DNA from 3 places in the Bacillus sp. 1A genome. Region 2 is predicted to be linked to each of the others. Evidence: a T-box and tRNA genes for the amino acid it is inferred to sense, from the RefSeq annotation. Region 2 holds a T-box; the other regions hold tRNA genes.
The links. A T-box is a leader RNA that pairs with one kind of tRNA and senses whether it is charged. The one in region 2 lies ahead of serS (serine--tRNA ligase), so its partner is inferred to be a tRNA-Ser.
Positions count from the first base shown of each region.

Region 1: it has a tRNA-Ser gene. The T-box ahead of serS (serine--tRNA ligase) is inferred to sense a tRNA for this amino acid. The anticodon was not compared.
Region 3: it has a tRNA-Ser gene. The T-box ahead of serS (serine--tRNA ligase) is inferred to sense a tRNA for this amino acid. The anticodon was not compared.

Region 1 covers NZ_JBQYLZ010000001.1:5,829,968-5,835,149, reverse strand. Annotated here, with positions in the region: rRNA gene ACUN0F_RS30000 (23S ribosomal RNA) at 1-815, shown strand, start outside; rRNA gene rrf (5S ribosomal RNA) at 917-1,032, shown strand; tRNA gene ACUN0F_RS29990 (tRNA-Val) at 1,038-1,113, shown strand; tRNA gene ACUN0F_RS29985 (tRNA-Tyr) at 1,122-1,205, shown strand; tRNA gene ACUN0F_RS29980 (tRNA-Gln) at 1,217-1,291, shown strand; tRNA gene ACUN0F_RS29975 (tRNA-Lys) at 1,296-1,371, shown strand; tRNA gene ACUN0F_RS29970 (tRNA-Leu) at 1,386-1,466, shown strand; tRNA gene ACUN0F_RS29965 (tRNA-Gly) at 1,496-1,570, shown strand; tRNA gene ACUN0F_RS29960 (tRNA-Leu) at 1,587-1,675, shown strand; tRNA gene ACUN0F_RS29955 (tRNA-Arg) at 1,679-1,752, shown strand; tRNA gene ACUN0F_RS29950 (tRNA-Pro) at 1,763-1,836, shown strand; tRNA gene ACUN0F_RS29945 (tRNA-Ala) at 1,852-1,924, shown strand; tRNA gene ACUN0F_RS29940 (tRNA-Ser) at 1,945-2,037, shown strand; tRNA gene ACUN0F_RS29935 (tRNA-Ser) at 2,096-2,188, shown strand; tRNA gene ACUN0F_RS29930 (tRNA-Met) at 2,212-2,288, shown strand; tRNA gene ACUN0F_RS29925 (tRNA-Asp) at 2,292-2,367, shown strand; tRNA gene ACUN0F_RS29920 (tRNA-Phe) at 2,376-2,451, shown strand; tRNA gene ACUN0F_RS29915 (tRNA-Thr) at 2,461-2,533, shown strand; tRNA gene ACUN0F_RS29910 (tRNA-Trp) at 2,540-2,610, shown strand; tRNA gene ACUN0F_RS29905 (tRNA-Ile) at 2,622-2,698, shown strand; tRNA gene ACUN0F_RS29900 (tRNA-Asn) at 2,707-2,781, shown strand; tRNA gene ACUN0F_RS29895 (tRNA-Glu) at 2,783-2,854, shown strand; gene ACUN0F_RS29890 (CBS domain-containing protein) at 2,985-3,404, shown strand; gene ACUN0F_RS29885 (DUF3965 domain-containing protein) at 3,699-4,850, shown strand; gene ACUN0F_RS29880 (hypothetical protein) at 5,079-5,182, opposite strand, start outside.
Region 2 covers NZ_JBQYLZ010000001.1:580,542-585,723, forward strand. Annotated here, with positions in the region: gene ACUN0F_RS03220 (isochorismatase family cysteine hydrolase) at 1-328, shown strand, start outside; gene ACUN0F_RS03225 (deoxynucleoside kinase) at 454-1,089, shown strand; gene ACUN0F_RS03230 (deoxynucleoside kinase) at 1,092-1,760, shown strand; gene ACUN0F_RS03235 (DUF3797 domain-containing protein) at 1,796-2,188, opposite strand; tRNA gene ACUN0F_RS03240 (tRNA-Ser) at 2,355-2,447, opposite strand; gene serS (serine--tRNA ligase) at 2,604-3,878, opposite strand; T-box leader at 3,930-4,151, opposite strand; gene pdxT (pyridoxal 5'-phosphate synthase glutaminase subunit PdxT) at 4,206-4,796, opposite strand; gene pdxS (pyridoxal 5'-phosphate synthase lyase subunit PdxS) at 4,815-5,182, opposite strand, start outside.
Region 3 covers NZ_JBQYLZ010000001.1:6,044,777-6,049,958, forward strand. Annotated here, with positions in the region: partial or broken gene ACUN0F_RS30910 (NUDIX hydrolase) at 362-827, opposite strand; gene ACUN0F_RS30915 (YebC/PmpR family DNA-binding transcriptional regulator) at 976-1,695, opposite strand; gene ACUN0F_RS30920 (DUF3884 family protein) at 2,047-2,367, shown strand; tRNA gene ACUN0F_RS30925 (tRNA-Leu) at 2,580-2,661, opposite strand; tRNA gene ACUN0F_RS30930 (tRNA-Cys) at 2,671-2,741, opposite strand; tRNA gene ACUN0F_RS30935 (tRNA-Gly) at 2,756-2,830, opposite strand; tRNA gene ACUN0F_RS30940 (tRNA-Gln) at 2,836-2,910, opposite strand; tRNA gene ACUN0F_RS30945 (tRNA-His) at 2,974-3,049, opposite strand; tRNA gene ACUN0F_RS30950 (tRNA-Trp) at 3,069-3,142, opposite strand; tRNA gene ACUN0F_RS30955 (tRNA-Tyr) at 3,150-3,233, opposite strand; tRNA gene ACUN0F_RS30960 (tRNA-Thr) at 3,244-3,319, opposite strand; tRNA gene ACUN0F_RS30965 (tRNA-Phe) at 3,338-3,413, opposite strand; tRNA gene ACUN0F_RS30970 (tRNA-Asp) at 3,423-3,498, opposite strand; tRNA gene ACUN0F_RS30975 (tRNA-Met) at 3,502-3,578, opposite strand; tRNA gene ACUN0F_RS30980 (tRNA-Val) at 3,603-3,678, opposite strand; tRNA gene ACUN0F_RS30985 (tRNA-Glu) at 3,684-3,758, opposite strand; tRNA gene ACUN0F_RS30990 (tRNA-Ser) at 3,776-3,867, opposite strand; tRNA gene ACUN0F_RS30995 (tRNA-Asn) at 3,870-3,944, opposite strand; rRNA gene rrf (5S ribosomal RNA) at 3,953-4,068, opposite strand; rRNA gene ACUN0F_RS31005 (23S ribosomal RNA) at 4,170-5,182, opposite strand, start outside.

The DNA of each region.
Region 1 (5,182 bases), 5.2 Mb from region 2:
CTGATATTGAATTTTGGTACAGTTTGTACAGGATAGGCGGGAGCCATTGAAACCGGAGCGCTAGCTTCGGTGGAGGCGCTGGTGGGATACCGCCCTGACTGTATTGAAATTCTAACCTACGGGTCTTATCGACCCGGGAGACAGTGTCAGGTGGGCAGTTTGACTGGGGCGGTCGCCTCCTAAAGTGTAACGGAGGCGCCCAAAGGTTCCCTCAGAATGGTTGGAAATCATTCGTAGAGTGCAAAGGCATAAGGGAGCTTGACTGCGAGACCTACAAGTCGAGCAGGGACGAAAGTCGGGCTTAGTGATCCGGTGGTTCCGCATGGAAGGGCCATCGCTCAACGGATAAAAGCTACCCCGGGGATAACAGGCTTATCTCCCCCAAGAGTCCACATCGACGGGGAGGTTTGGCACCTCGATGTCGGCTCATCGCATCCTGGGGCTGTAGTCGGTCCCAAGGGTTGGGCTGTTCGCCCATTAAAGCGGTACGCGAGCTGGGTTCAGAACGTCGTGAGACAGTTCGGTCCCTATCCGTCGTGGGCGTAGGAAATTTGAGAGGAGCTGTCCTTAGTACGAGAGGACCGGGATGGACGCACCGCTGGTGTACCAGTTGTTCTGCCAAGGGCATAGCTGGGTAGCTATGTGCGGAAGGGATAAGTGCTGAAAGCATCTAAGCATGAAGCCCCCCTCAAGATGAGATTTCCCATAGCGTAAGCTAGTAAGATCCCTGAAAGATGATCAGGTTGATAGGTTCGAGGTGGAAGCATGGTGACATGTGGAGCTGACGAATACTAATAGATCGAGGACTTAACCATATAATATGAAGCAATGTTATCTAGTTTTGAAAGAATATAAAAAACTTGTTGACTTTAAAAGTTAAATAAGTTAAAATGATTCTTGTCTTAAATGAATATAGTCTGGTAATGATGGCAGAGAGGTCACACCCGTTCCCATACCGAACACGGAAGTTAAGCTCTCTAGCGCCGATGGTAGTTGGGACCTTGTCCCTGTGAGAGTAGGACGTTGCCAGGCAAAATGGAGGATTAGCTCAGCTGGGAGAGCACCTGCCTTACAAGCAGGGGGTCGGCGGTTCGATCCCGTCATCCTCCACCATATATGTCGGAGGGGTAGCGAAGTGGCTAAACGCGGCGGACTGTAAATCCGCTCCTTCGGGTTCGGCAGTTCGAATCTGCCCCCCTCCACCATTCTTAATTAATGGGCTATAGCCAAGCGGTAAGGCAACGGACTTTGACTCCGTCATGCGCTGGTTCGAATCCAGCTAGCCCAGCCATTAAGAGCCATTAGCTCAGTTGGTAGAGCATCTGACTTTTAATCAGAGGGTCGAAGGTTCGAATCCTTCATGGCTCACCATTTTAACAAAATATGCGGGTGTGGCGGAATTGGCAGACGCACTAGACTTAGGATCTAGCGCCTTTGGCGTGGGGGTTCGACTCCCTTCACCCGCACTTTTAATAAAATAACTCAAACATGTCTTGCGGAAGTAGTTCAGTGGTAGAATACAACCTTGCCAAGGTTGGGGTCGCGGGTTCGAATCCCGTCTTCCGCTCCAATTTTCAATATGACATGCCGGGGTGGCGGAACAGGCAGACGCACAGGACTTAAAATCCTGCGGTGGGTGACCACCGTGCGGGTTCGACCCCCGCCCTCGGCACCATATGCGCCCGTAGCTCAATTGGATAGAGCGTTTGACTACGGATCAAGAGGTTAGGGGTTCGACTCCTCTCGGGCGCGCTTTTATTAACGGGAAGTGGCTCAGCTTGGTAGAGCACCTGGTTTGGGACCAGGGGGTCGCAGGTTCAAATCCTGTCTTCCCGATATTCCCAAAAACATGGGGCCTTAGCTCAGCTGGGAGAGCGCCTGCCTTGCACGCAGGAGGTCAGCGGTTCGATCCCGCTAGGCTCCACTTTATTTATTATATGTCTCGGAGGTATACCCAAGTTCGGCTGAAGGGATCGGTCTTGAAAACCGACAGGCGGTGAGAATCGCGCGGGGGTTCGAATCCCTCTACCTCCTCCATTTTCTTTTTAAATGGTTTAGATACATATAATAATAAAATTTTTATTTTTTCCTTCATGGAGGTATACCCAAGTTCGGCTGAAGGGATCGGTCTTGAAAACCGACAGGCGGCGAGAGTCGCGCGGGGGTTCGAATCCCTCTACCTCCTCCATTTTTTAAAAAACATTATATTGTCGTGGGGTGGAGCAGCACGGTAGCTCGTCGGGCTCATAACCCGAAGGTCGCAGGTTCAAATCCTGTCCCCGCAACCAAATGGTCCCGTGGTGTAGTGGTTAACATGCCTGCCTGTCACGCAGGAGATCGCCGGTTCGACCCCGGTCGGGACCGCCATTTATGTTGGCTCGGTAGCTCAGTCGGTAGAGCAGAGGACTGAAAATCCTCGTGTCGGCGGTTCGATTCCGTCCCGAGCCACCATTTTTTTATGCCGACTTAGCTCAATTGGTAGAGCAACTGACTTGTAATCAGTAGGTTGGGGGTTCAAGTCCTCTAGTCGGCATCCTTTAGGGGCATAGTTTAAAGGTAGAACTGAGGTCTCCAAAACCTCCAGTGTGGGTTCGATTCCTACTGCCCCTGTAAAAGTGTATGGGCCTATAGCTCAGCTGGTTAGAGCGCACGCCTGATAAGCGTGAGGTCGATGGTTCGAGTCCATTTAGGCCCACCATATATTATTCCGCAGTAGCTCAGTGGTAGAGCTATCGGCTGTTAACCGATCGGTCGTAGGTTCGAGTCCTACCTGCGGAGCCATGGCCCGTTGGTCAAGTGGTTAAGACACCGCCCTTTCACGGCGGTAACACGGGTTCGAATCCCGTACGGGTCATAAAAAAAAGAGTCAGCAATATGCTGACTCTTTTTTATTTTGTGGAATCCTCCTTTATCAACTGATTTTCCTGAAATAAATAAAGGGATTTAGGAAAAGCTATGGTATGTATAAAAAGGAGGAGACAAAAATGACACGAGTGAGAGACTTTATGAGTACTGATGTTGTACATTGTACACCGCTAGACAATGTATATGAGGCTGCTGTAAAGATGAAAGAAGAATCGATTGGATTGATTCCAGTTGTTGAAAATGAGCAAGTTGTTGGGCTTGTTACGGACCGAGATTTAGTTGTTCGTGGGATTGCTGAGAAACATCCTGGATCTAATAAAATTACAAATGTAATGACAACAAACATTGTTTCAGTTTCTCCAGATGAACCTATTGAAAAGGCTACAGAGTTAATGGCACAGTATCAAATTAGACGATTGCCAGTAGTTGAGAGTGGTCAACTCGTTGGGATGTTAGCACTAGGAGATTTAGCTATAAAAGAATCGGCAGATGATCAAGCGGGATTTGCTTTAAGTGAAATATCAGAGCATACGGAATGAAGTGAGACTTTAATTAGTGGAATAAGTTACGTATAAACATCAGATACATTATTCTAGTATATAGGGTTAAGCTAATATGTTAGCATGATGTATCTGAGCCATTATATAATAAGTATACAGTTAGTAATTTCAACAGTTTATTTAAATTTGTCATTCTTAATTTTAAATAAGAGAAAAAATGATATACTGATAGATATAAGTATTATGATAGATTTCGAATATAACAATATTCATTGTTAATGATGTAATAATGGATTAATATTTCCTATGTAGACAAAAGGGAAGGGGAATTATATGAGGGCTGTACAGCGCGATCCAAATTGGAATTTGGTTACAGATACATATATAGAACCAAATAATTTCGCTGAATTATTTTCTTTACTTGTACCTTGTCATCCGAAAGGTGAAGGGAAAGAAAGAACTATATTAGTGTGGAAAGAAAAAGAATTTTATAAAGAAGAAAATTTAGCGGCATTTATCGTATATGGAATGGATAAAGCAAAAAATTTACCACAGTTTCATAAAGATGAAATTCCAACTTTATTACGTATTCTTCGTTTATGCCAAGAGATTGGCTGGTATGAAGAAGCAAATACTTTTATGGTAACTCAAGGACTAGCTGAGTTTGTTCACACTTCATTAGAATATGAAACGTGGGATCTTTTGACACAAGCGGTTGCTTTAAACTATTTAATTATTAAATATCGTATTGGTGAATTAACTGATGAGGATGTAGCAATTTGGGATAGAGTTAAATTTAATGAGAAATGTATAACGGACTGTAAACATTTATTATCCCATAAAGAAGTATTAGAATTTACATTCTTTTATATGTGTAAGAGAGCTAAATCTCTATCAAAAGAGCAATTAAATAGTGATATGATGAGTCTAGCGATGTATTGTAATACGTTTGTATATGACTTATATACACATGACTTATTACGAAAATATCGTAAGTGTACAGACTTCCTATCATACTATGGACCTAGTCAAGCGGTGTTAGCTTGTCAAAGAGCTGTACTTTCTCAAATTTCAGATCGATTAGACCCACTCAAGACTACTCATGTAGATGATTATTTATATGTAATGAAAGATATGATGGAGCATATGACGATAGGAATAATGGATCGATATGATCATTTTATCGGGAAGTTATTATCATATGTGCCATTTTTCGAAATGATTCAAGTTCCACAACATGCGTATTATTGTGAAGAATTATTGTATATTTGTAAGGGCATTGAATATAAAGAAGAAATATTACGCAATTATATATTTATACAATTACATGATTGTTTACCATCATTCTTTAAGCTATTTCTTAAAAATAAACGTTATGCAACAATTCATGATATTCTGTTCTATTGGTGTGATGATGAACAAAGAATGAGCTTAGAGAAAAAATATAATCTTAGCTTTATTTATGAAAAATATGCTTGCGGATAAAAAGCATTTTCTATATAAATTAAAAAGGATCTCAAGTTTATGTGAGATCCTTTTTTTATTAGTAAAGCAAGGAGAACGCAATTAAGACGAGAAATAACATTCCATAAAGGAGAAATTGTGCCGTATTACTTCCTTGTATACCAAAAAAAGTATTTATTTTTGTGTATAAATTCAATATATATTTTATCGGATTATCTTTGAAAGATTGATACACAGTGTCTCCTCTTTCTAAGCTTCTTGTTCGTGTTTTTTTGTATTAGGAACATGAATGTATCTAGCTATGAATAATAAAACAGCCATAAAGAATACAGGAAATACGGTAGATAAATAAA
Region 2 (5,182 bases):
TGAGTATAGTGAAAATATCATTCATAAGATTGCTCCAAATACTGATGATTACATTTTTATTAAACCACATTACTCTGCTTTTTATGAAACACCTTTAAATTCTTTATTAGGCTATTTAAAAATAGAAAATCTAATATTGACAGGAGTCGCCGGGAATATATGCATCCTCTTTACAGCTAACGATGCTCATATGAGAAATTATACACTGTATGTACCACAGGACTGTATTGCCTCTAATCATGATCAGGATAATCTGCATGCTTTAAAAATAATGGAAGCCACATTAAAAGCAAATATAGTACCGTCATCTCAAATAAAAATTAATTAATACATATATTTATTTTCTAACTTTTTATATCAAATTAACCCGCTCGCTTCCCTCCTGTGCTACAATAATTCTGTTTTGTGTTTTTAGTAGTCACGGTAAATCACTGATTGAAAGGAGGAAACAGCGTGACCGGAGTACCATTTATCACGGTTGAAGGACCAATTGGTGTTGGAAAAACCTCACTTGCGAAGGCAATTTCAACTCACATGCAACTCCACTTACTAAAAGAAATTGTTGATGAGAATCCTTTTTTAGGAAAATTCTATGAAGACATCGACGAATGGAGTTTTCAAACAGAGATGTTCTTTCTTTGTAATAGATACAAACAATTAGAAGATATTAACATAAAGTATTTGAATCAAAGGAAACCAGTAGTAGCGGATTATCATATATTTAAAAATTTAATTTTCGCATCCCGTACATTAAAGAATTCTCAATATGACAAGTACATGCAAATCTATCGTATCCTTACACAAGATATGCCTGTACCAAACGTTATCGTTTATTTAACAGCTAGCTTGGAAACATTACAAACACGAATTGCGATGCGCGGAAGAGAATTCGAAAAAAACATGGATCCAAATTACTTACTACAGCTCACAAAAGATTACGAAACAGCAATGGATACTTTTAAAAAGGATCATCCAGATATCCCAGTATTAAAATTTAACGGAGACGATATGGATTTTGTAAAAAATCCTGATGATTTAAACGTCATCCTATCCGCCCTTCAAAATACTCTCTTAAAGGAGTCGGAATAACAATGAATTTAAGGCAAAAATATGATATACCAAATGACGCAGTAATCACTATTGCTGGAACAGTAGGTGTCGGAAAATCAACTATGACAACTGCATTAGCTAACGCTCTAGGTTATCGCACATCATTTGAAAAGGTAGATTCAAACCCGTATTTGGACAAGTTCTATGCTGATTTCACACGCTGGAGCTTCCACTTGCAAGTGTACTTTTTAGCAGAACGATTTAAAGAACAAAAAAGAATTTTTGAATACGGTGGCGGTTTTGTTCAAGATCGCTCTATCTATGAAGACACTGGAATTTTTGCAAAGATGCATCATGAAAAAGGTACAATGACGGAAACTGATTATGAAACATACAAAGGTTTATTTGACGCTATGGTCATGACTCCTTACTTCCCTCATCCTGATTTATTAATTTACTTAGAAGGTTCTTTCGATGATATTGTTGATCGTATCCAAGAACGTGGACGTCCGATGGAACAACAAACACCAATTGAGTATTGGAAAGAGATGCATGGCCGTTACGAAAACTGGATTAATAACTTTAATGCATGCCCTGTTTTACGATTAAACATTAATGAATACGATATTTTAAAAGATGGTGATTCAATTGAACCAATCATTAAAAAAATTGGCCATTTTTTAAAACAAACACGTAAACTTGTAAAATAAAAAACCCGTGCATACGCACGGGTTTTTCTATTAAATTACTTCTTTTTTGTCGGAGCAATAATTTCACTCTCAGGTTTTCCAGCGTTAATACGCTGACGAACAGTACTTGTACTAATATCGTATGTTTCAGCAATCTCTTTAACAGTCATTTCTTTCCCGTTAATCACTGCTGTTAATACTTTACCTGTACGTTTTGGAGCTGCTTCTTTCTTTACAGCTGCTTTTTCAACTTTTTTTGGCGCCTCTACTTTTGTCGCAGTTTGCTTTACATCACAAGTGCAACCACAAAGTTTACGGAATGTATCATCGCTTATAATGCGTGACACATTTGCACCACTGTTTAAAATTCTATTGTTCTTACAGACAGGACATTGTACATAATATAAAGTTTTTCCATCTAAAGGAAACGTTTGTATAATAAGATCCATGTTGACTCCTTTCATATCTATGAAGATAATCATCGGAATATGAGTGTGTAATAAGGACAAAATCGCCTTACACCATACTTTATGATTGGTTTTAAAATAAAAACTCGTTACGTGTTGGTAACGAGTTCTCCAATCTCCACTTATATGCGCTGTTGTCAATTATATCTGGAGGAGGTAGAGGGATTCGAACCCCCGCGCGACTCTCGCCGCCTGTCGGTTTTCAAGACCGATCCCTTCAGCCAGACTTGGGTATACCTCCATATTGACATCAAATATAATATCAAAAGAAAAACAGTTAGTCAACCCTACTAAAATAAATTATGAGGAAAGGAAAATTTTACTTTTCCTCTCCTACATTATAGTACTGACAACGCTCATAATTACCAATCACTCATACCGATGAATGTTTATAAATTTACTTAATAACTGTTTTTCCTCCCATATAAGGGCGAAGAACTTCTGGAATTATAATTGTACCATCTTCTTGTTGGTAGTTCTCTAAAATAGCTGCCACCGTACGTCCAATTGCAAGACCAGATCCATTTAATGTATGAACATGTTCTGGTTTTCCGTTTGGCTCACGACGGAAACGGATATTTGCACGTCTCGCTTGGAAAGCCTCAAAATTACTACAAGAAGAAATCTCACGATATGTGCCATAGCTTGGAATCCATACTTCGATATCGTATTTCTTCGCTGCTGTAAATCCTAAATCGCCTGTGCACATGCTCATAACGCGATATGGCAACTCTAATAATTGTAACACGCGTTCTGCATCATTTGTTAGTTTTTCTAACTCTTCATAAGAATCTTCTGGTTTTACGAACTTTACAAGCTCTACTTTATTGAACTGATGCTGACGAATTAAGCCACGTGTATCACGGCCAGCTGAACCTGCTTCAGAACGGAAACAAGAGCTAAATGCAGCATATCGTATAGGCAGTTGCTCTTTATTTAAGATTTCATCACGGTGCATGTTCGTTACAGGTACTTCAGCTGTTGGAATTAAGAAGTAATCTTCACTTTCAATACGGAATGCATCTTCTTCAAATTTCGGAAGTTGTCCTGTTCCTGTCATACTTGCACGGTTTACCATATACGGAGGTAATACTTCTTCGTATCCATGCTCGTCAGTATGAAGATCAAGCATAAAACTAATTAAAGCACGCTCTAATCTCGCGCCAGCACCTTTATAGAATACGAAGCGGCTTCCTGTTACCTTCCCAGCACGCTCAAAATCTAAAATTCCTAAATCTGTAGCAAGATCCCAATGTGGTTTTGGTTCATAAGCAAATTCTTTCACTTCTCCCCAAGTACGTGCTACTACATTATCATCTTCTGTTTCACCAACTGGAGCAGATTCATGAGGAATATTCGGAATAGATAACATTAACCTTTCTAAATCTTCTTCAACTGTACGAAGTTCATTATCAAGATCTTTTACTTTTTCTCCAACTTCACGCATTTCTAGAATTAGAGCTTCTGCATCTTTCTTTTCGCGCTTCAATACAGAAATTTGTTGAGATACTTCGTTACGTTTACTTTTTAGTTCCTCTGTTTGAACAAGTAATTCTCTTCTTCTCGTATCCAGCTCTTCAAAGCGACCAAAATCAGTTAAATCTTCGCCTCTATGCTGTAACTTCGCTTTTACTTCTTCAAAATTTGTGCGTAAAAATTTAATATCAAGCATTATATACTCCTCCTTTTATTTTATAAAACACAAAAAACTCCCGTCCCTATATAAAGGGACGGGAGTTAACCCGCGTTGCCACCCTAGTTGAAAGCATTACCGCCTTCCTCTCAAGTAGAAATAACGGCTCTTCACCGGGAATGTTTACTAATCATAAAGATATTCCACATTCCATTCCAGGATGGATTCACAAACTGTTTCTATCGATTTCCACCAACCATCGACTCTCTATAAGAAACGGCATTTGTTACTACTTCCTATCAACACGCTTATTTTATAAAATTGTTACCATCAATTTACTATAATCTTATACAAGTTGCAAGTTACTTATACAACTTTTTTCATTTTCGCTTCTTTTACCATTTCTACAAAGTATGCTGTGACACGATGATCATCCGTTAATTCCGGATGGAATGAAGCAGCTAAAAACTGATTTTGTTTTACTGCTACCATTCGGTCACCATGTGTAGAAAGTACTTCAACATCATCAGCTACATTTACAACATACGGAGCACGGATAAATACACCAATAAATTCTTCTCCTACACCTTTAATTGAAAGTGCGACTTCAAAGCTATCTTTTTGGCGTCCGAACGCATTGCGTTCTACTGTAATATCCATAGCACCAATATGTGCTTCTTCATAGCCAATAAGTGTTTTTGCAAGAAGAATCATACCTGCACATGTACCAAACATTGGTTTACCAGACTTCGCGAATGTACGAAGTGGTTCCATGAAAGCATACTTATCAATAAGACGGCGCATTGTTGTACTTTCACCGCCTGGTAAAATAAGACCATCAATCTCTTCAAGTTGCTCTACACGCTTTACAACAACAGCTTCTGCACCACTTGCTTCAACTGATTTTATATGCTCACGAACTGCACCTTGAAGACCTAGTACACCGATTTTCACCATTTTAAAGTTCTCCTTCAATTACCATCCACGCTCTTGCATGCGTTGTTCTGGTAATAACGTTGAAATTTCGATACCTTTCATTGCATTACCTAATCCTTTAGAAAGGCTCGCAATTAGTTCGTAATCCTCATAATGAGTCGTCGCTTCAACGATTGCGCGTGCAAATTTCTCTGGATTTTCTGATTTGAAGATACCAGATCCTACGAATACACCATCCGCACCAAGTTGCATCATTAACGCTGCATCTGCTGGTGTTGCTACACCACCTGCTGCGAAGTTTACAACCGGCAAACGACCAAGGCGTTTAATTTCAAGTAGTACTTCATAAGGAGCACCAGTGTTTTTTGCATATGTCATTAACTCATCTTCACGTAGACTTGCAACTT
Region 3 (5,182 bases), 5.5 Mb from region 2:
TCCCATCGATTTCTCTTACACGTACCTTACATCATTGTAAGGTATAAAAAAGTATTGTATCACAGTCTTTTTTTATCTACTATTCATCTGAAATATTGAATATAGATTATGCTAAACCAATAGCAGAGTATACCTTAAGCCTATACTTCCCTATTAAAACACCCTATTTTCATTATATCATCTACAAATATATATATTTGTAAGTATCTAGTAATCTAAATGTATACAATATATCATACATTATACAGAACAAACGTTCTAAAAATCAACACTAACACTATTATTATTTTGACCTTTTTCTTAAACAGTATACAAAAAAGAGTAGTGATTTGATTGTATCTCAAACCGGCTACTCTTTTCTTTACAATCTACCTATTAAATTATATGGCTGCACTTCCCACGTTTCGTACGGAATACAATGTGTTGCTCTCATCGCATCAAGCGTTCTGGATTTCATATGAGGACGCGTTATATACTCATCTATGTTCTCTTCATTTAAAGCAACAAATTTAGCCTCTTGTATTTCTTCAGGTTGAATTTTTATTTCACCGCTCACATATGCGACTTTAAAAACAACAGATCAAATATGCATAGAAGCATTATAGTAAACACCTGTAACTCCAACCGGCTTCACAGTTAAACCCGTTTCCTCAAACATTTATTTCCCTACAAATTGCTTGATCGAGCGCTTCTCCTTCTTCCACCTGTCCTCCTGGCAACTCCCACGTATCCGATCGCCAATGTACTTTAGCTAATAACACTTCATCTTTTTCATTTGTTAAATAACCTGCTACAGCAACGATATGCTTTGGTGTTTTATGTTCCATATTAAGCCTCCTAGCAATAATGAATATTTCACATATCCCTATAAGCATATTCCCTATCTAAAACAAAATACCTTTACTAATTCATCCTCTTAATTAACTTCATGAAAAAAAGCCCCTATCCGTTAAATGAATAGGGGCTTCTATCGTATTATTCTCCTAAGTCTACGTTGTGGTAAACTTGTTGCACATCTTCTAAATCTTCTAATGCATCAACCATTTTTTCAAATTGTACTTGAGCATCTTCAGGAAGTTCTACATCACTTTGTGCAAGCATTGTTAATTCTGCAACTGTGAATTCTTCAACACCAGCATCTTTAAGTGCAGATTGTACGGAATGGAATTGATCAGGTTCAGCATACACGATAACAGAATCTTCTTCTTCTAGAATGTCACGTGCATCAACATCTGCTTCCATTAAAATTTCAAGAACTTCATCTGATGTTTTACCTTCAAGACCGATAACAGCTGTCGCATCAAACATGTAAGCTACAGAACCGTTTACACCCATGTTACCACTGTTTTTGCTAAATGCAGCTCGTACATCTGCTGCAGTACGGTTTACGTTATTTGTAAGTGTATCTACAATTACCATAGATCCGTTTGGTCCGAATCCTTCATAACGAAGCTCGTCATAATTTTCTTCTGAACCGCCTTTTGCCTTTTCAACTGCACGATCAATAATTGTTCTTGGCACGTTGTATGTTTTCGCACGTTCTAATACAACTCTAAGCGCTTGGTTTGATTCTGGATCTGGCTCGCCTTGTTTTGCTGCCACATAAATCTCACGTCCAAATTTCGCGTATATACGGCTTGTATTTGCATCTTTTGATGCTTTTTTTTCTTTAATATTATTCCATTTACGACCCATACTTTCCACTCTCTTTCCCGTTTTAAATCTACATAAAAATATTAATATGAAATATAATGTGTATTCAACACATTTTTAAAAGAAATATAAAAAGTTCATTTTTGATTCATATTACAGACATAATATAAATTACTATCATTTTGTTCTTTCGACAAGTTATATTATACATGAATTTCTACATTTATTACGAATTTTAGAAGCACATAGTATAATTTAACAAAAAAGACTCTAACAGAAATGTTAGAGTCTTTTTATATCGCTGATACATATTTCTATAATTTCCCTATAACTACTTTCTATCGTTATATAATAAAAACAGGAAAAAATTTGAAGAAAGATGGAAGGAGAATTATGACACATTCACATGAGAAAAAAGCACATGGTCTGAAAGGAATAGGAGAGCAGTTAAACCCAACTATCTATCAAGTGAGATTCATGAAATTAGATGAACCAATTCAATTTGAGTCGTTTCCTGAATTAAAGGAATTAGGAGATTGGTTGAGTACTTCAACGCACATGTGGGCGTGCCACTCAACTATGTACAAGTACAACAAAGAAGAGTTTGAAAAGAGGTTTTTAGAAATTACAAACTTAACCGTTGATAATGTACTAATATCTACTGGTGCTATCGGATTTAACTTCATGTCACCGGGGTGGAGAAATTCTCTCTAGAGTGCTCGAAGGGAATATTGTATATACAATATTTTGCTGGAATTTTATAGAATACCACACTTAAAAGGATAAAAATGAATGTTTGTTTTTATCCTTTTAATGTTTCGCAGTTTACTCACCGTACACTTTTTGTGCTTATTTTGTCATGTAATGAAAAGAAAACACAAAAAAACTCTATACTAATTGTATAGAGTTTTTTACGCCGTTCATGATACCGATGGTCGGGGTCGAACCGACACTCCCGAAGGAACACGATTTTGAGTCGTGCGCGTCTGCCAATTCCGCCACATCGGCACAAAAGAAAGGCGGCAACCGGATTTGAACCGGTGGTAAAGGTTTTGCAGACCTCTGCCTTACCACTTGGCTATGCCGCCATGTTAAATTTTATTGGAGCGGAAGACGGGATTCGAACCCGCGACCCCAACCTTGGCAAGGTTGTATTCTACCACTGAACTACTTCCGCAAAAATGGCTGGGCTAGCTGGATTCGAACCAGCGCATGACGGAGTCAAAGTCCGTTGCCTTACCGCTTGGCTATAGCCCATCGAATTCTTACTTAATTATATGTAAGTATCAATTAGATTATTTGTAATTTTAAAAATAAAAATGGGGCGACTGATGGGAATCGAACCCACGAATGCCGGAGCCACAATCCGGTGCGTTAACCACTTCGCCACAACCGCCATGTTGTGTAAATATATTTGGCAGGGGCAGTAGGAATCGAACCCACACTGGAGGTTTTGGAGACCTCAGTTCTACCTTTAAACTATGCCCCTATGTAAATGGTGGAGGGGGGCAGATTCGAACTGCCGAACCCGAAGGAGCGGATTTACAGTCCGCCGCGTTTAGCCACTTCGCTACCCCTCCGAAACTTACATGGTGCCGGCTAGAGGACTTGAACCCCCAACCTACTGATTACAAGTCAGTTGCTCTACCAATTGAGCTAAGCCGGCGTATATTATTAAGATAAATGGTGGCTCGGGACGGAATCGAACCGCCGACACGAGGATTTTCAGTCCTCTGCTCTACCGACTGAGCTACCGAGCCTTATTAAAATGGCGGTCCCGACCGGGGTCGAACCGGCGATCTCCTGCGTGACAGGCAGGCATGTTAACCACTACACCACGGGACCATTTGGTTGCGGGGACAGGATTTGAACCTGCGACCTTCGGGTTATGAGCCCGACGAGCTACCGTGCTGCTCCACCCCGCGATAATACTATTCATATAATTTATATGGTGGAGGATGACGGGATCGAACCGCCGACCCCCTGCTTGTAAGGCAGGTGCTCTCCCAGCTGAGCTAATCCTCCAAAAGTGGTGACCCGTACGGGATTCGAACCCGTGTTACCGCCGTGAAAGGGCGGTGTCTTAACCACTTGACCAACGGGCCAAATATGATAAATCCTATGGCGGAGAGCAAGGGATTCGAACCCTTGATACGCTTGTGACGTATACACGATTTCCAATCGTGCTCCTTCGGCCAACTCGGACAGCTCTCCAATGGCTCCGCAGGTAGGAATCGAACCTACGACCGATCGGTTAACAGCCGATAGCTCTACCGCTGAGCTACTGCGGAATAATATTGCCTGGCAACGTCCTACTCTCACAGGGACAAGGTCCCAACTACCATCGGCGCTAGAGAGCTTAACTTCCGTGTTCGGTATGGGAACGGGTGTGACCTCTCTGCCATCATTACCAGACATTATTCTTTTGAGACAATCATTATTATAACTTATTTACTTTAAAAGTCAACAAGTTTTTTTATGTTCTCTCAAAACTAGATAACATTGCTACATATTATATGGTTAAGTCCTCGATCTATTAGTATTCGTCAGCTCCACATGTCACCATGCTTCCACCTCGAACCTATCAACCTGATCATCTTTCAGGGATCTTACTAGCTTACGCTATGGGAAATCTCATCTTGAGGGGGGCTTCATGCTTAGATGCTTTCAGCACTTATCCCTTCCGCACATAGCTACCCAGCTATGCCCTTGGCAGAACAACTGGTACACCAGCGGTGCGTCCATCCCGGTCCTCTCGTACTAAGGACAGCTCCTCTCAAATTTCCTACGCCCACGACGGATAGGGACCGAACTGTCTCACGACGTTCTGAACCCAGCTCGCGTACCGCTTTAATGGGCGAACAGCCCAACCCTTGGGACCGACTACAGCCCCAGGATGCGATGAGCCGACATCGAGGTGCCAAACCTCCCCGTCGATGTGGACTCTTGGGGGAGATAAGCCTGTTATCCCCGGGGTAGCTTTTATCCGTTGAGCGATGGCCCTTCCATGCGGAACCACCGGATCACTAAGCCCGACTTTCGTCCCTGCTCGACTTGTAGGTCTCGCAGTCAAGCTCCCTTATGCCTTTGCACTCTACGAATGATTTCCAACCATTCTGAGGGAACCTTTGGGCGCCTCCGTTACACTTTAGGAGGCGACCGCCCCAGTCAAACTGCCCACCTGACACTGTCTCCCGGGTCGATAAGACCCGTAGGTTAGAATTTCAATACAGTCAGGGCGGTATCCCACCAGCGCCTCCACCGAAGCTAGCGCTCCGGTTTCAATGGCTCCCGCCTATCCTGTACAAACTGTACCAAAATTCAATATCAGGCTACAGTAAAGCTCCACGGGGTCTTTCCGTCCTGTCGCGGGTAACCTGCATCTTCACAGGTACTATAATTTCACCGAGTCTCTGGTTGAGACAGTGCCCAAATCGTTACACCTTTCGTGCGGGTCGGAACTTACCCGACAAGGAATTTCGCTACCTTAGGACCGTTATAGTTACGGCCGCCGTTTACTGGGGCTTCA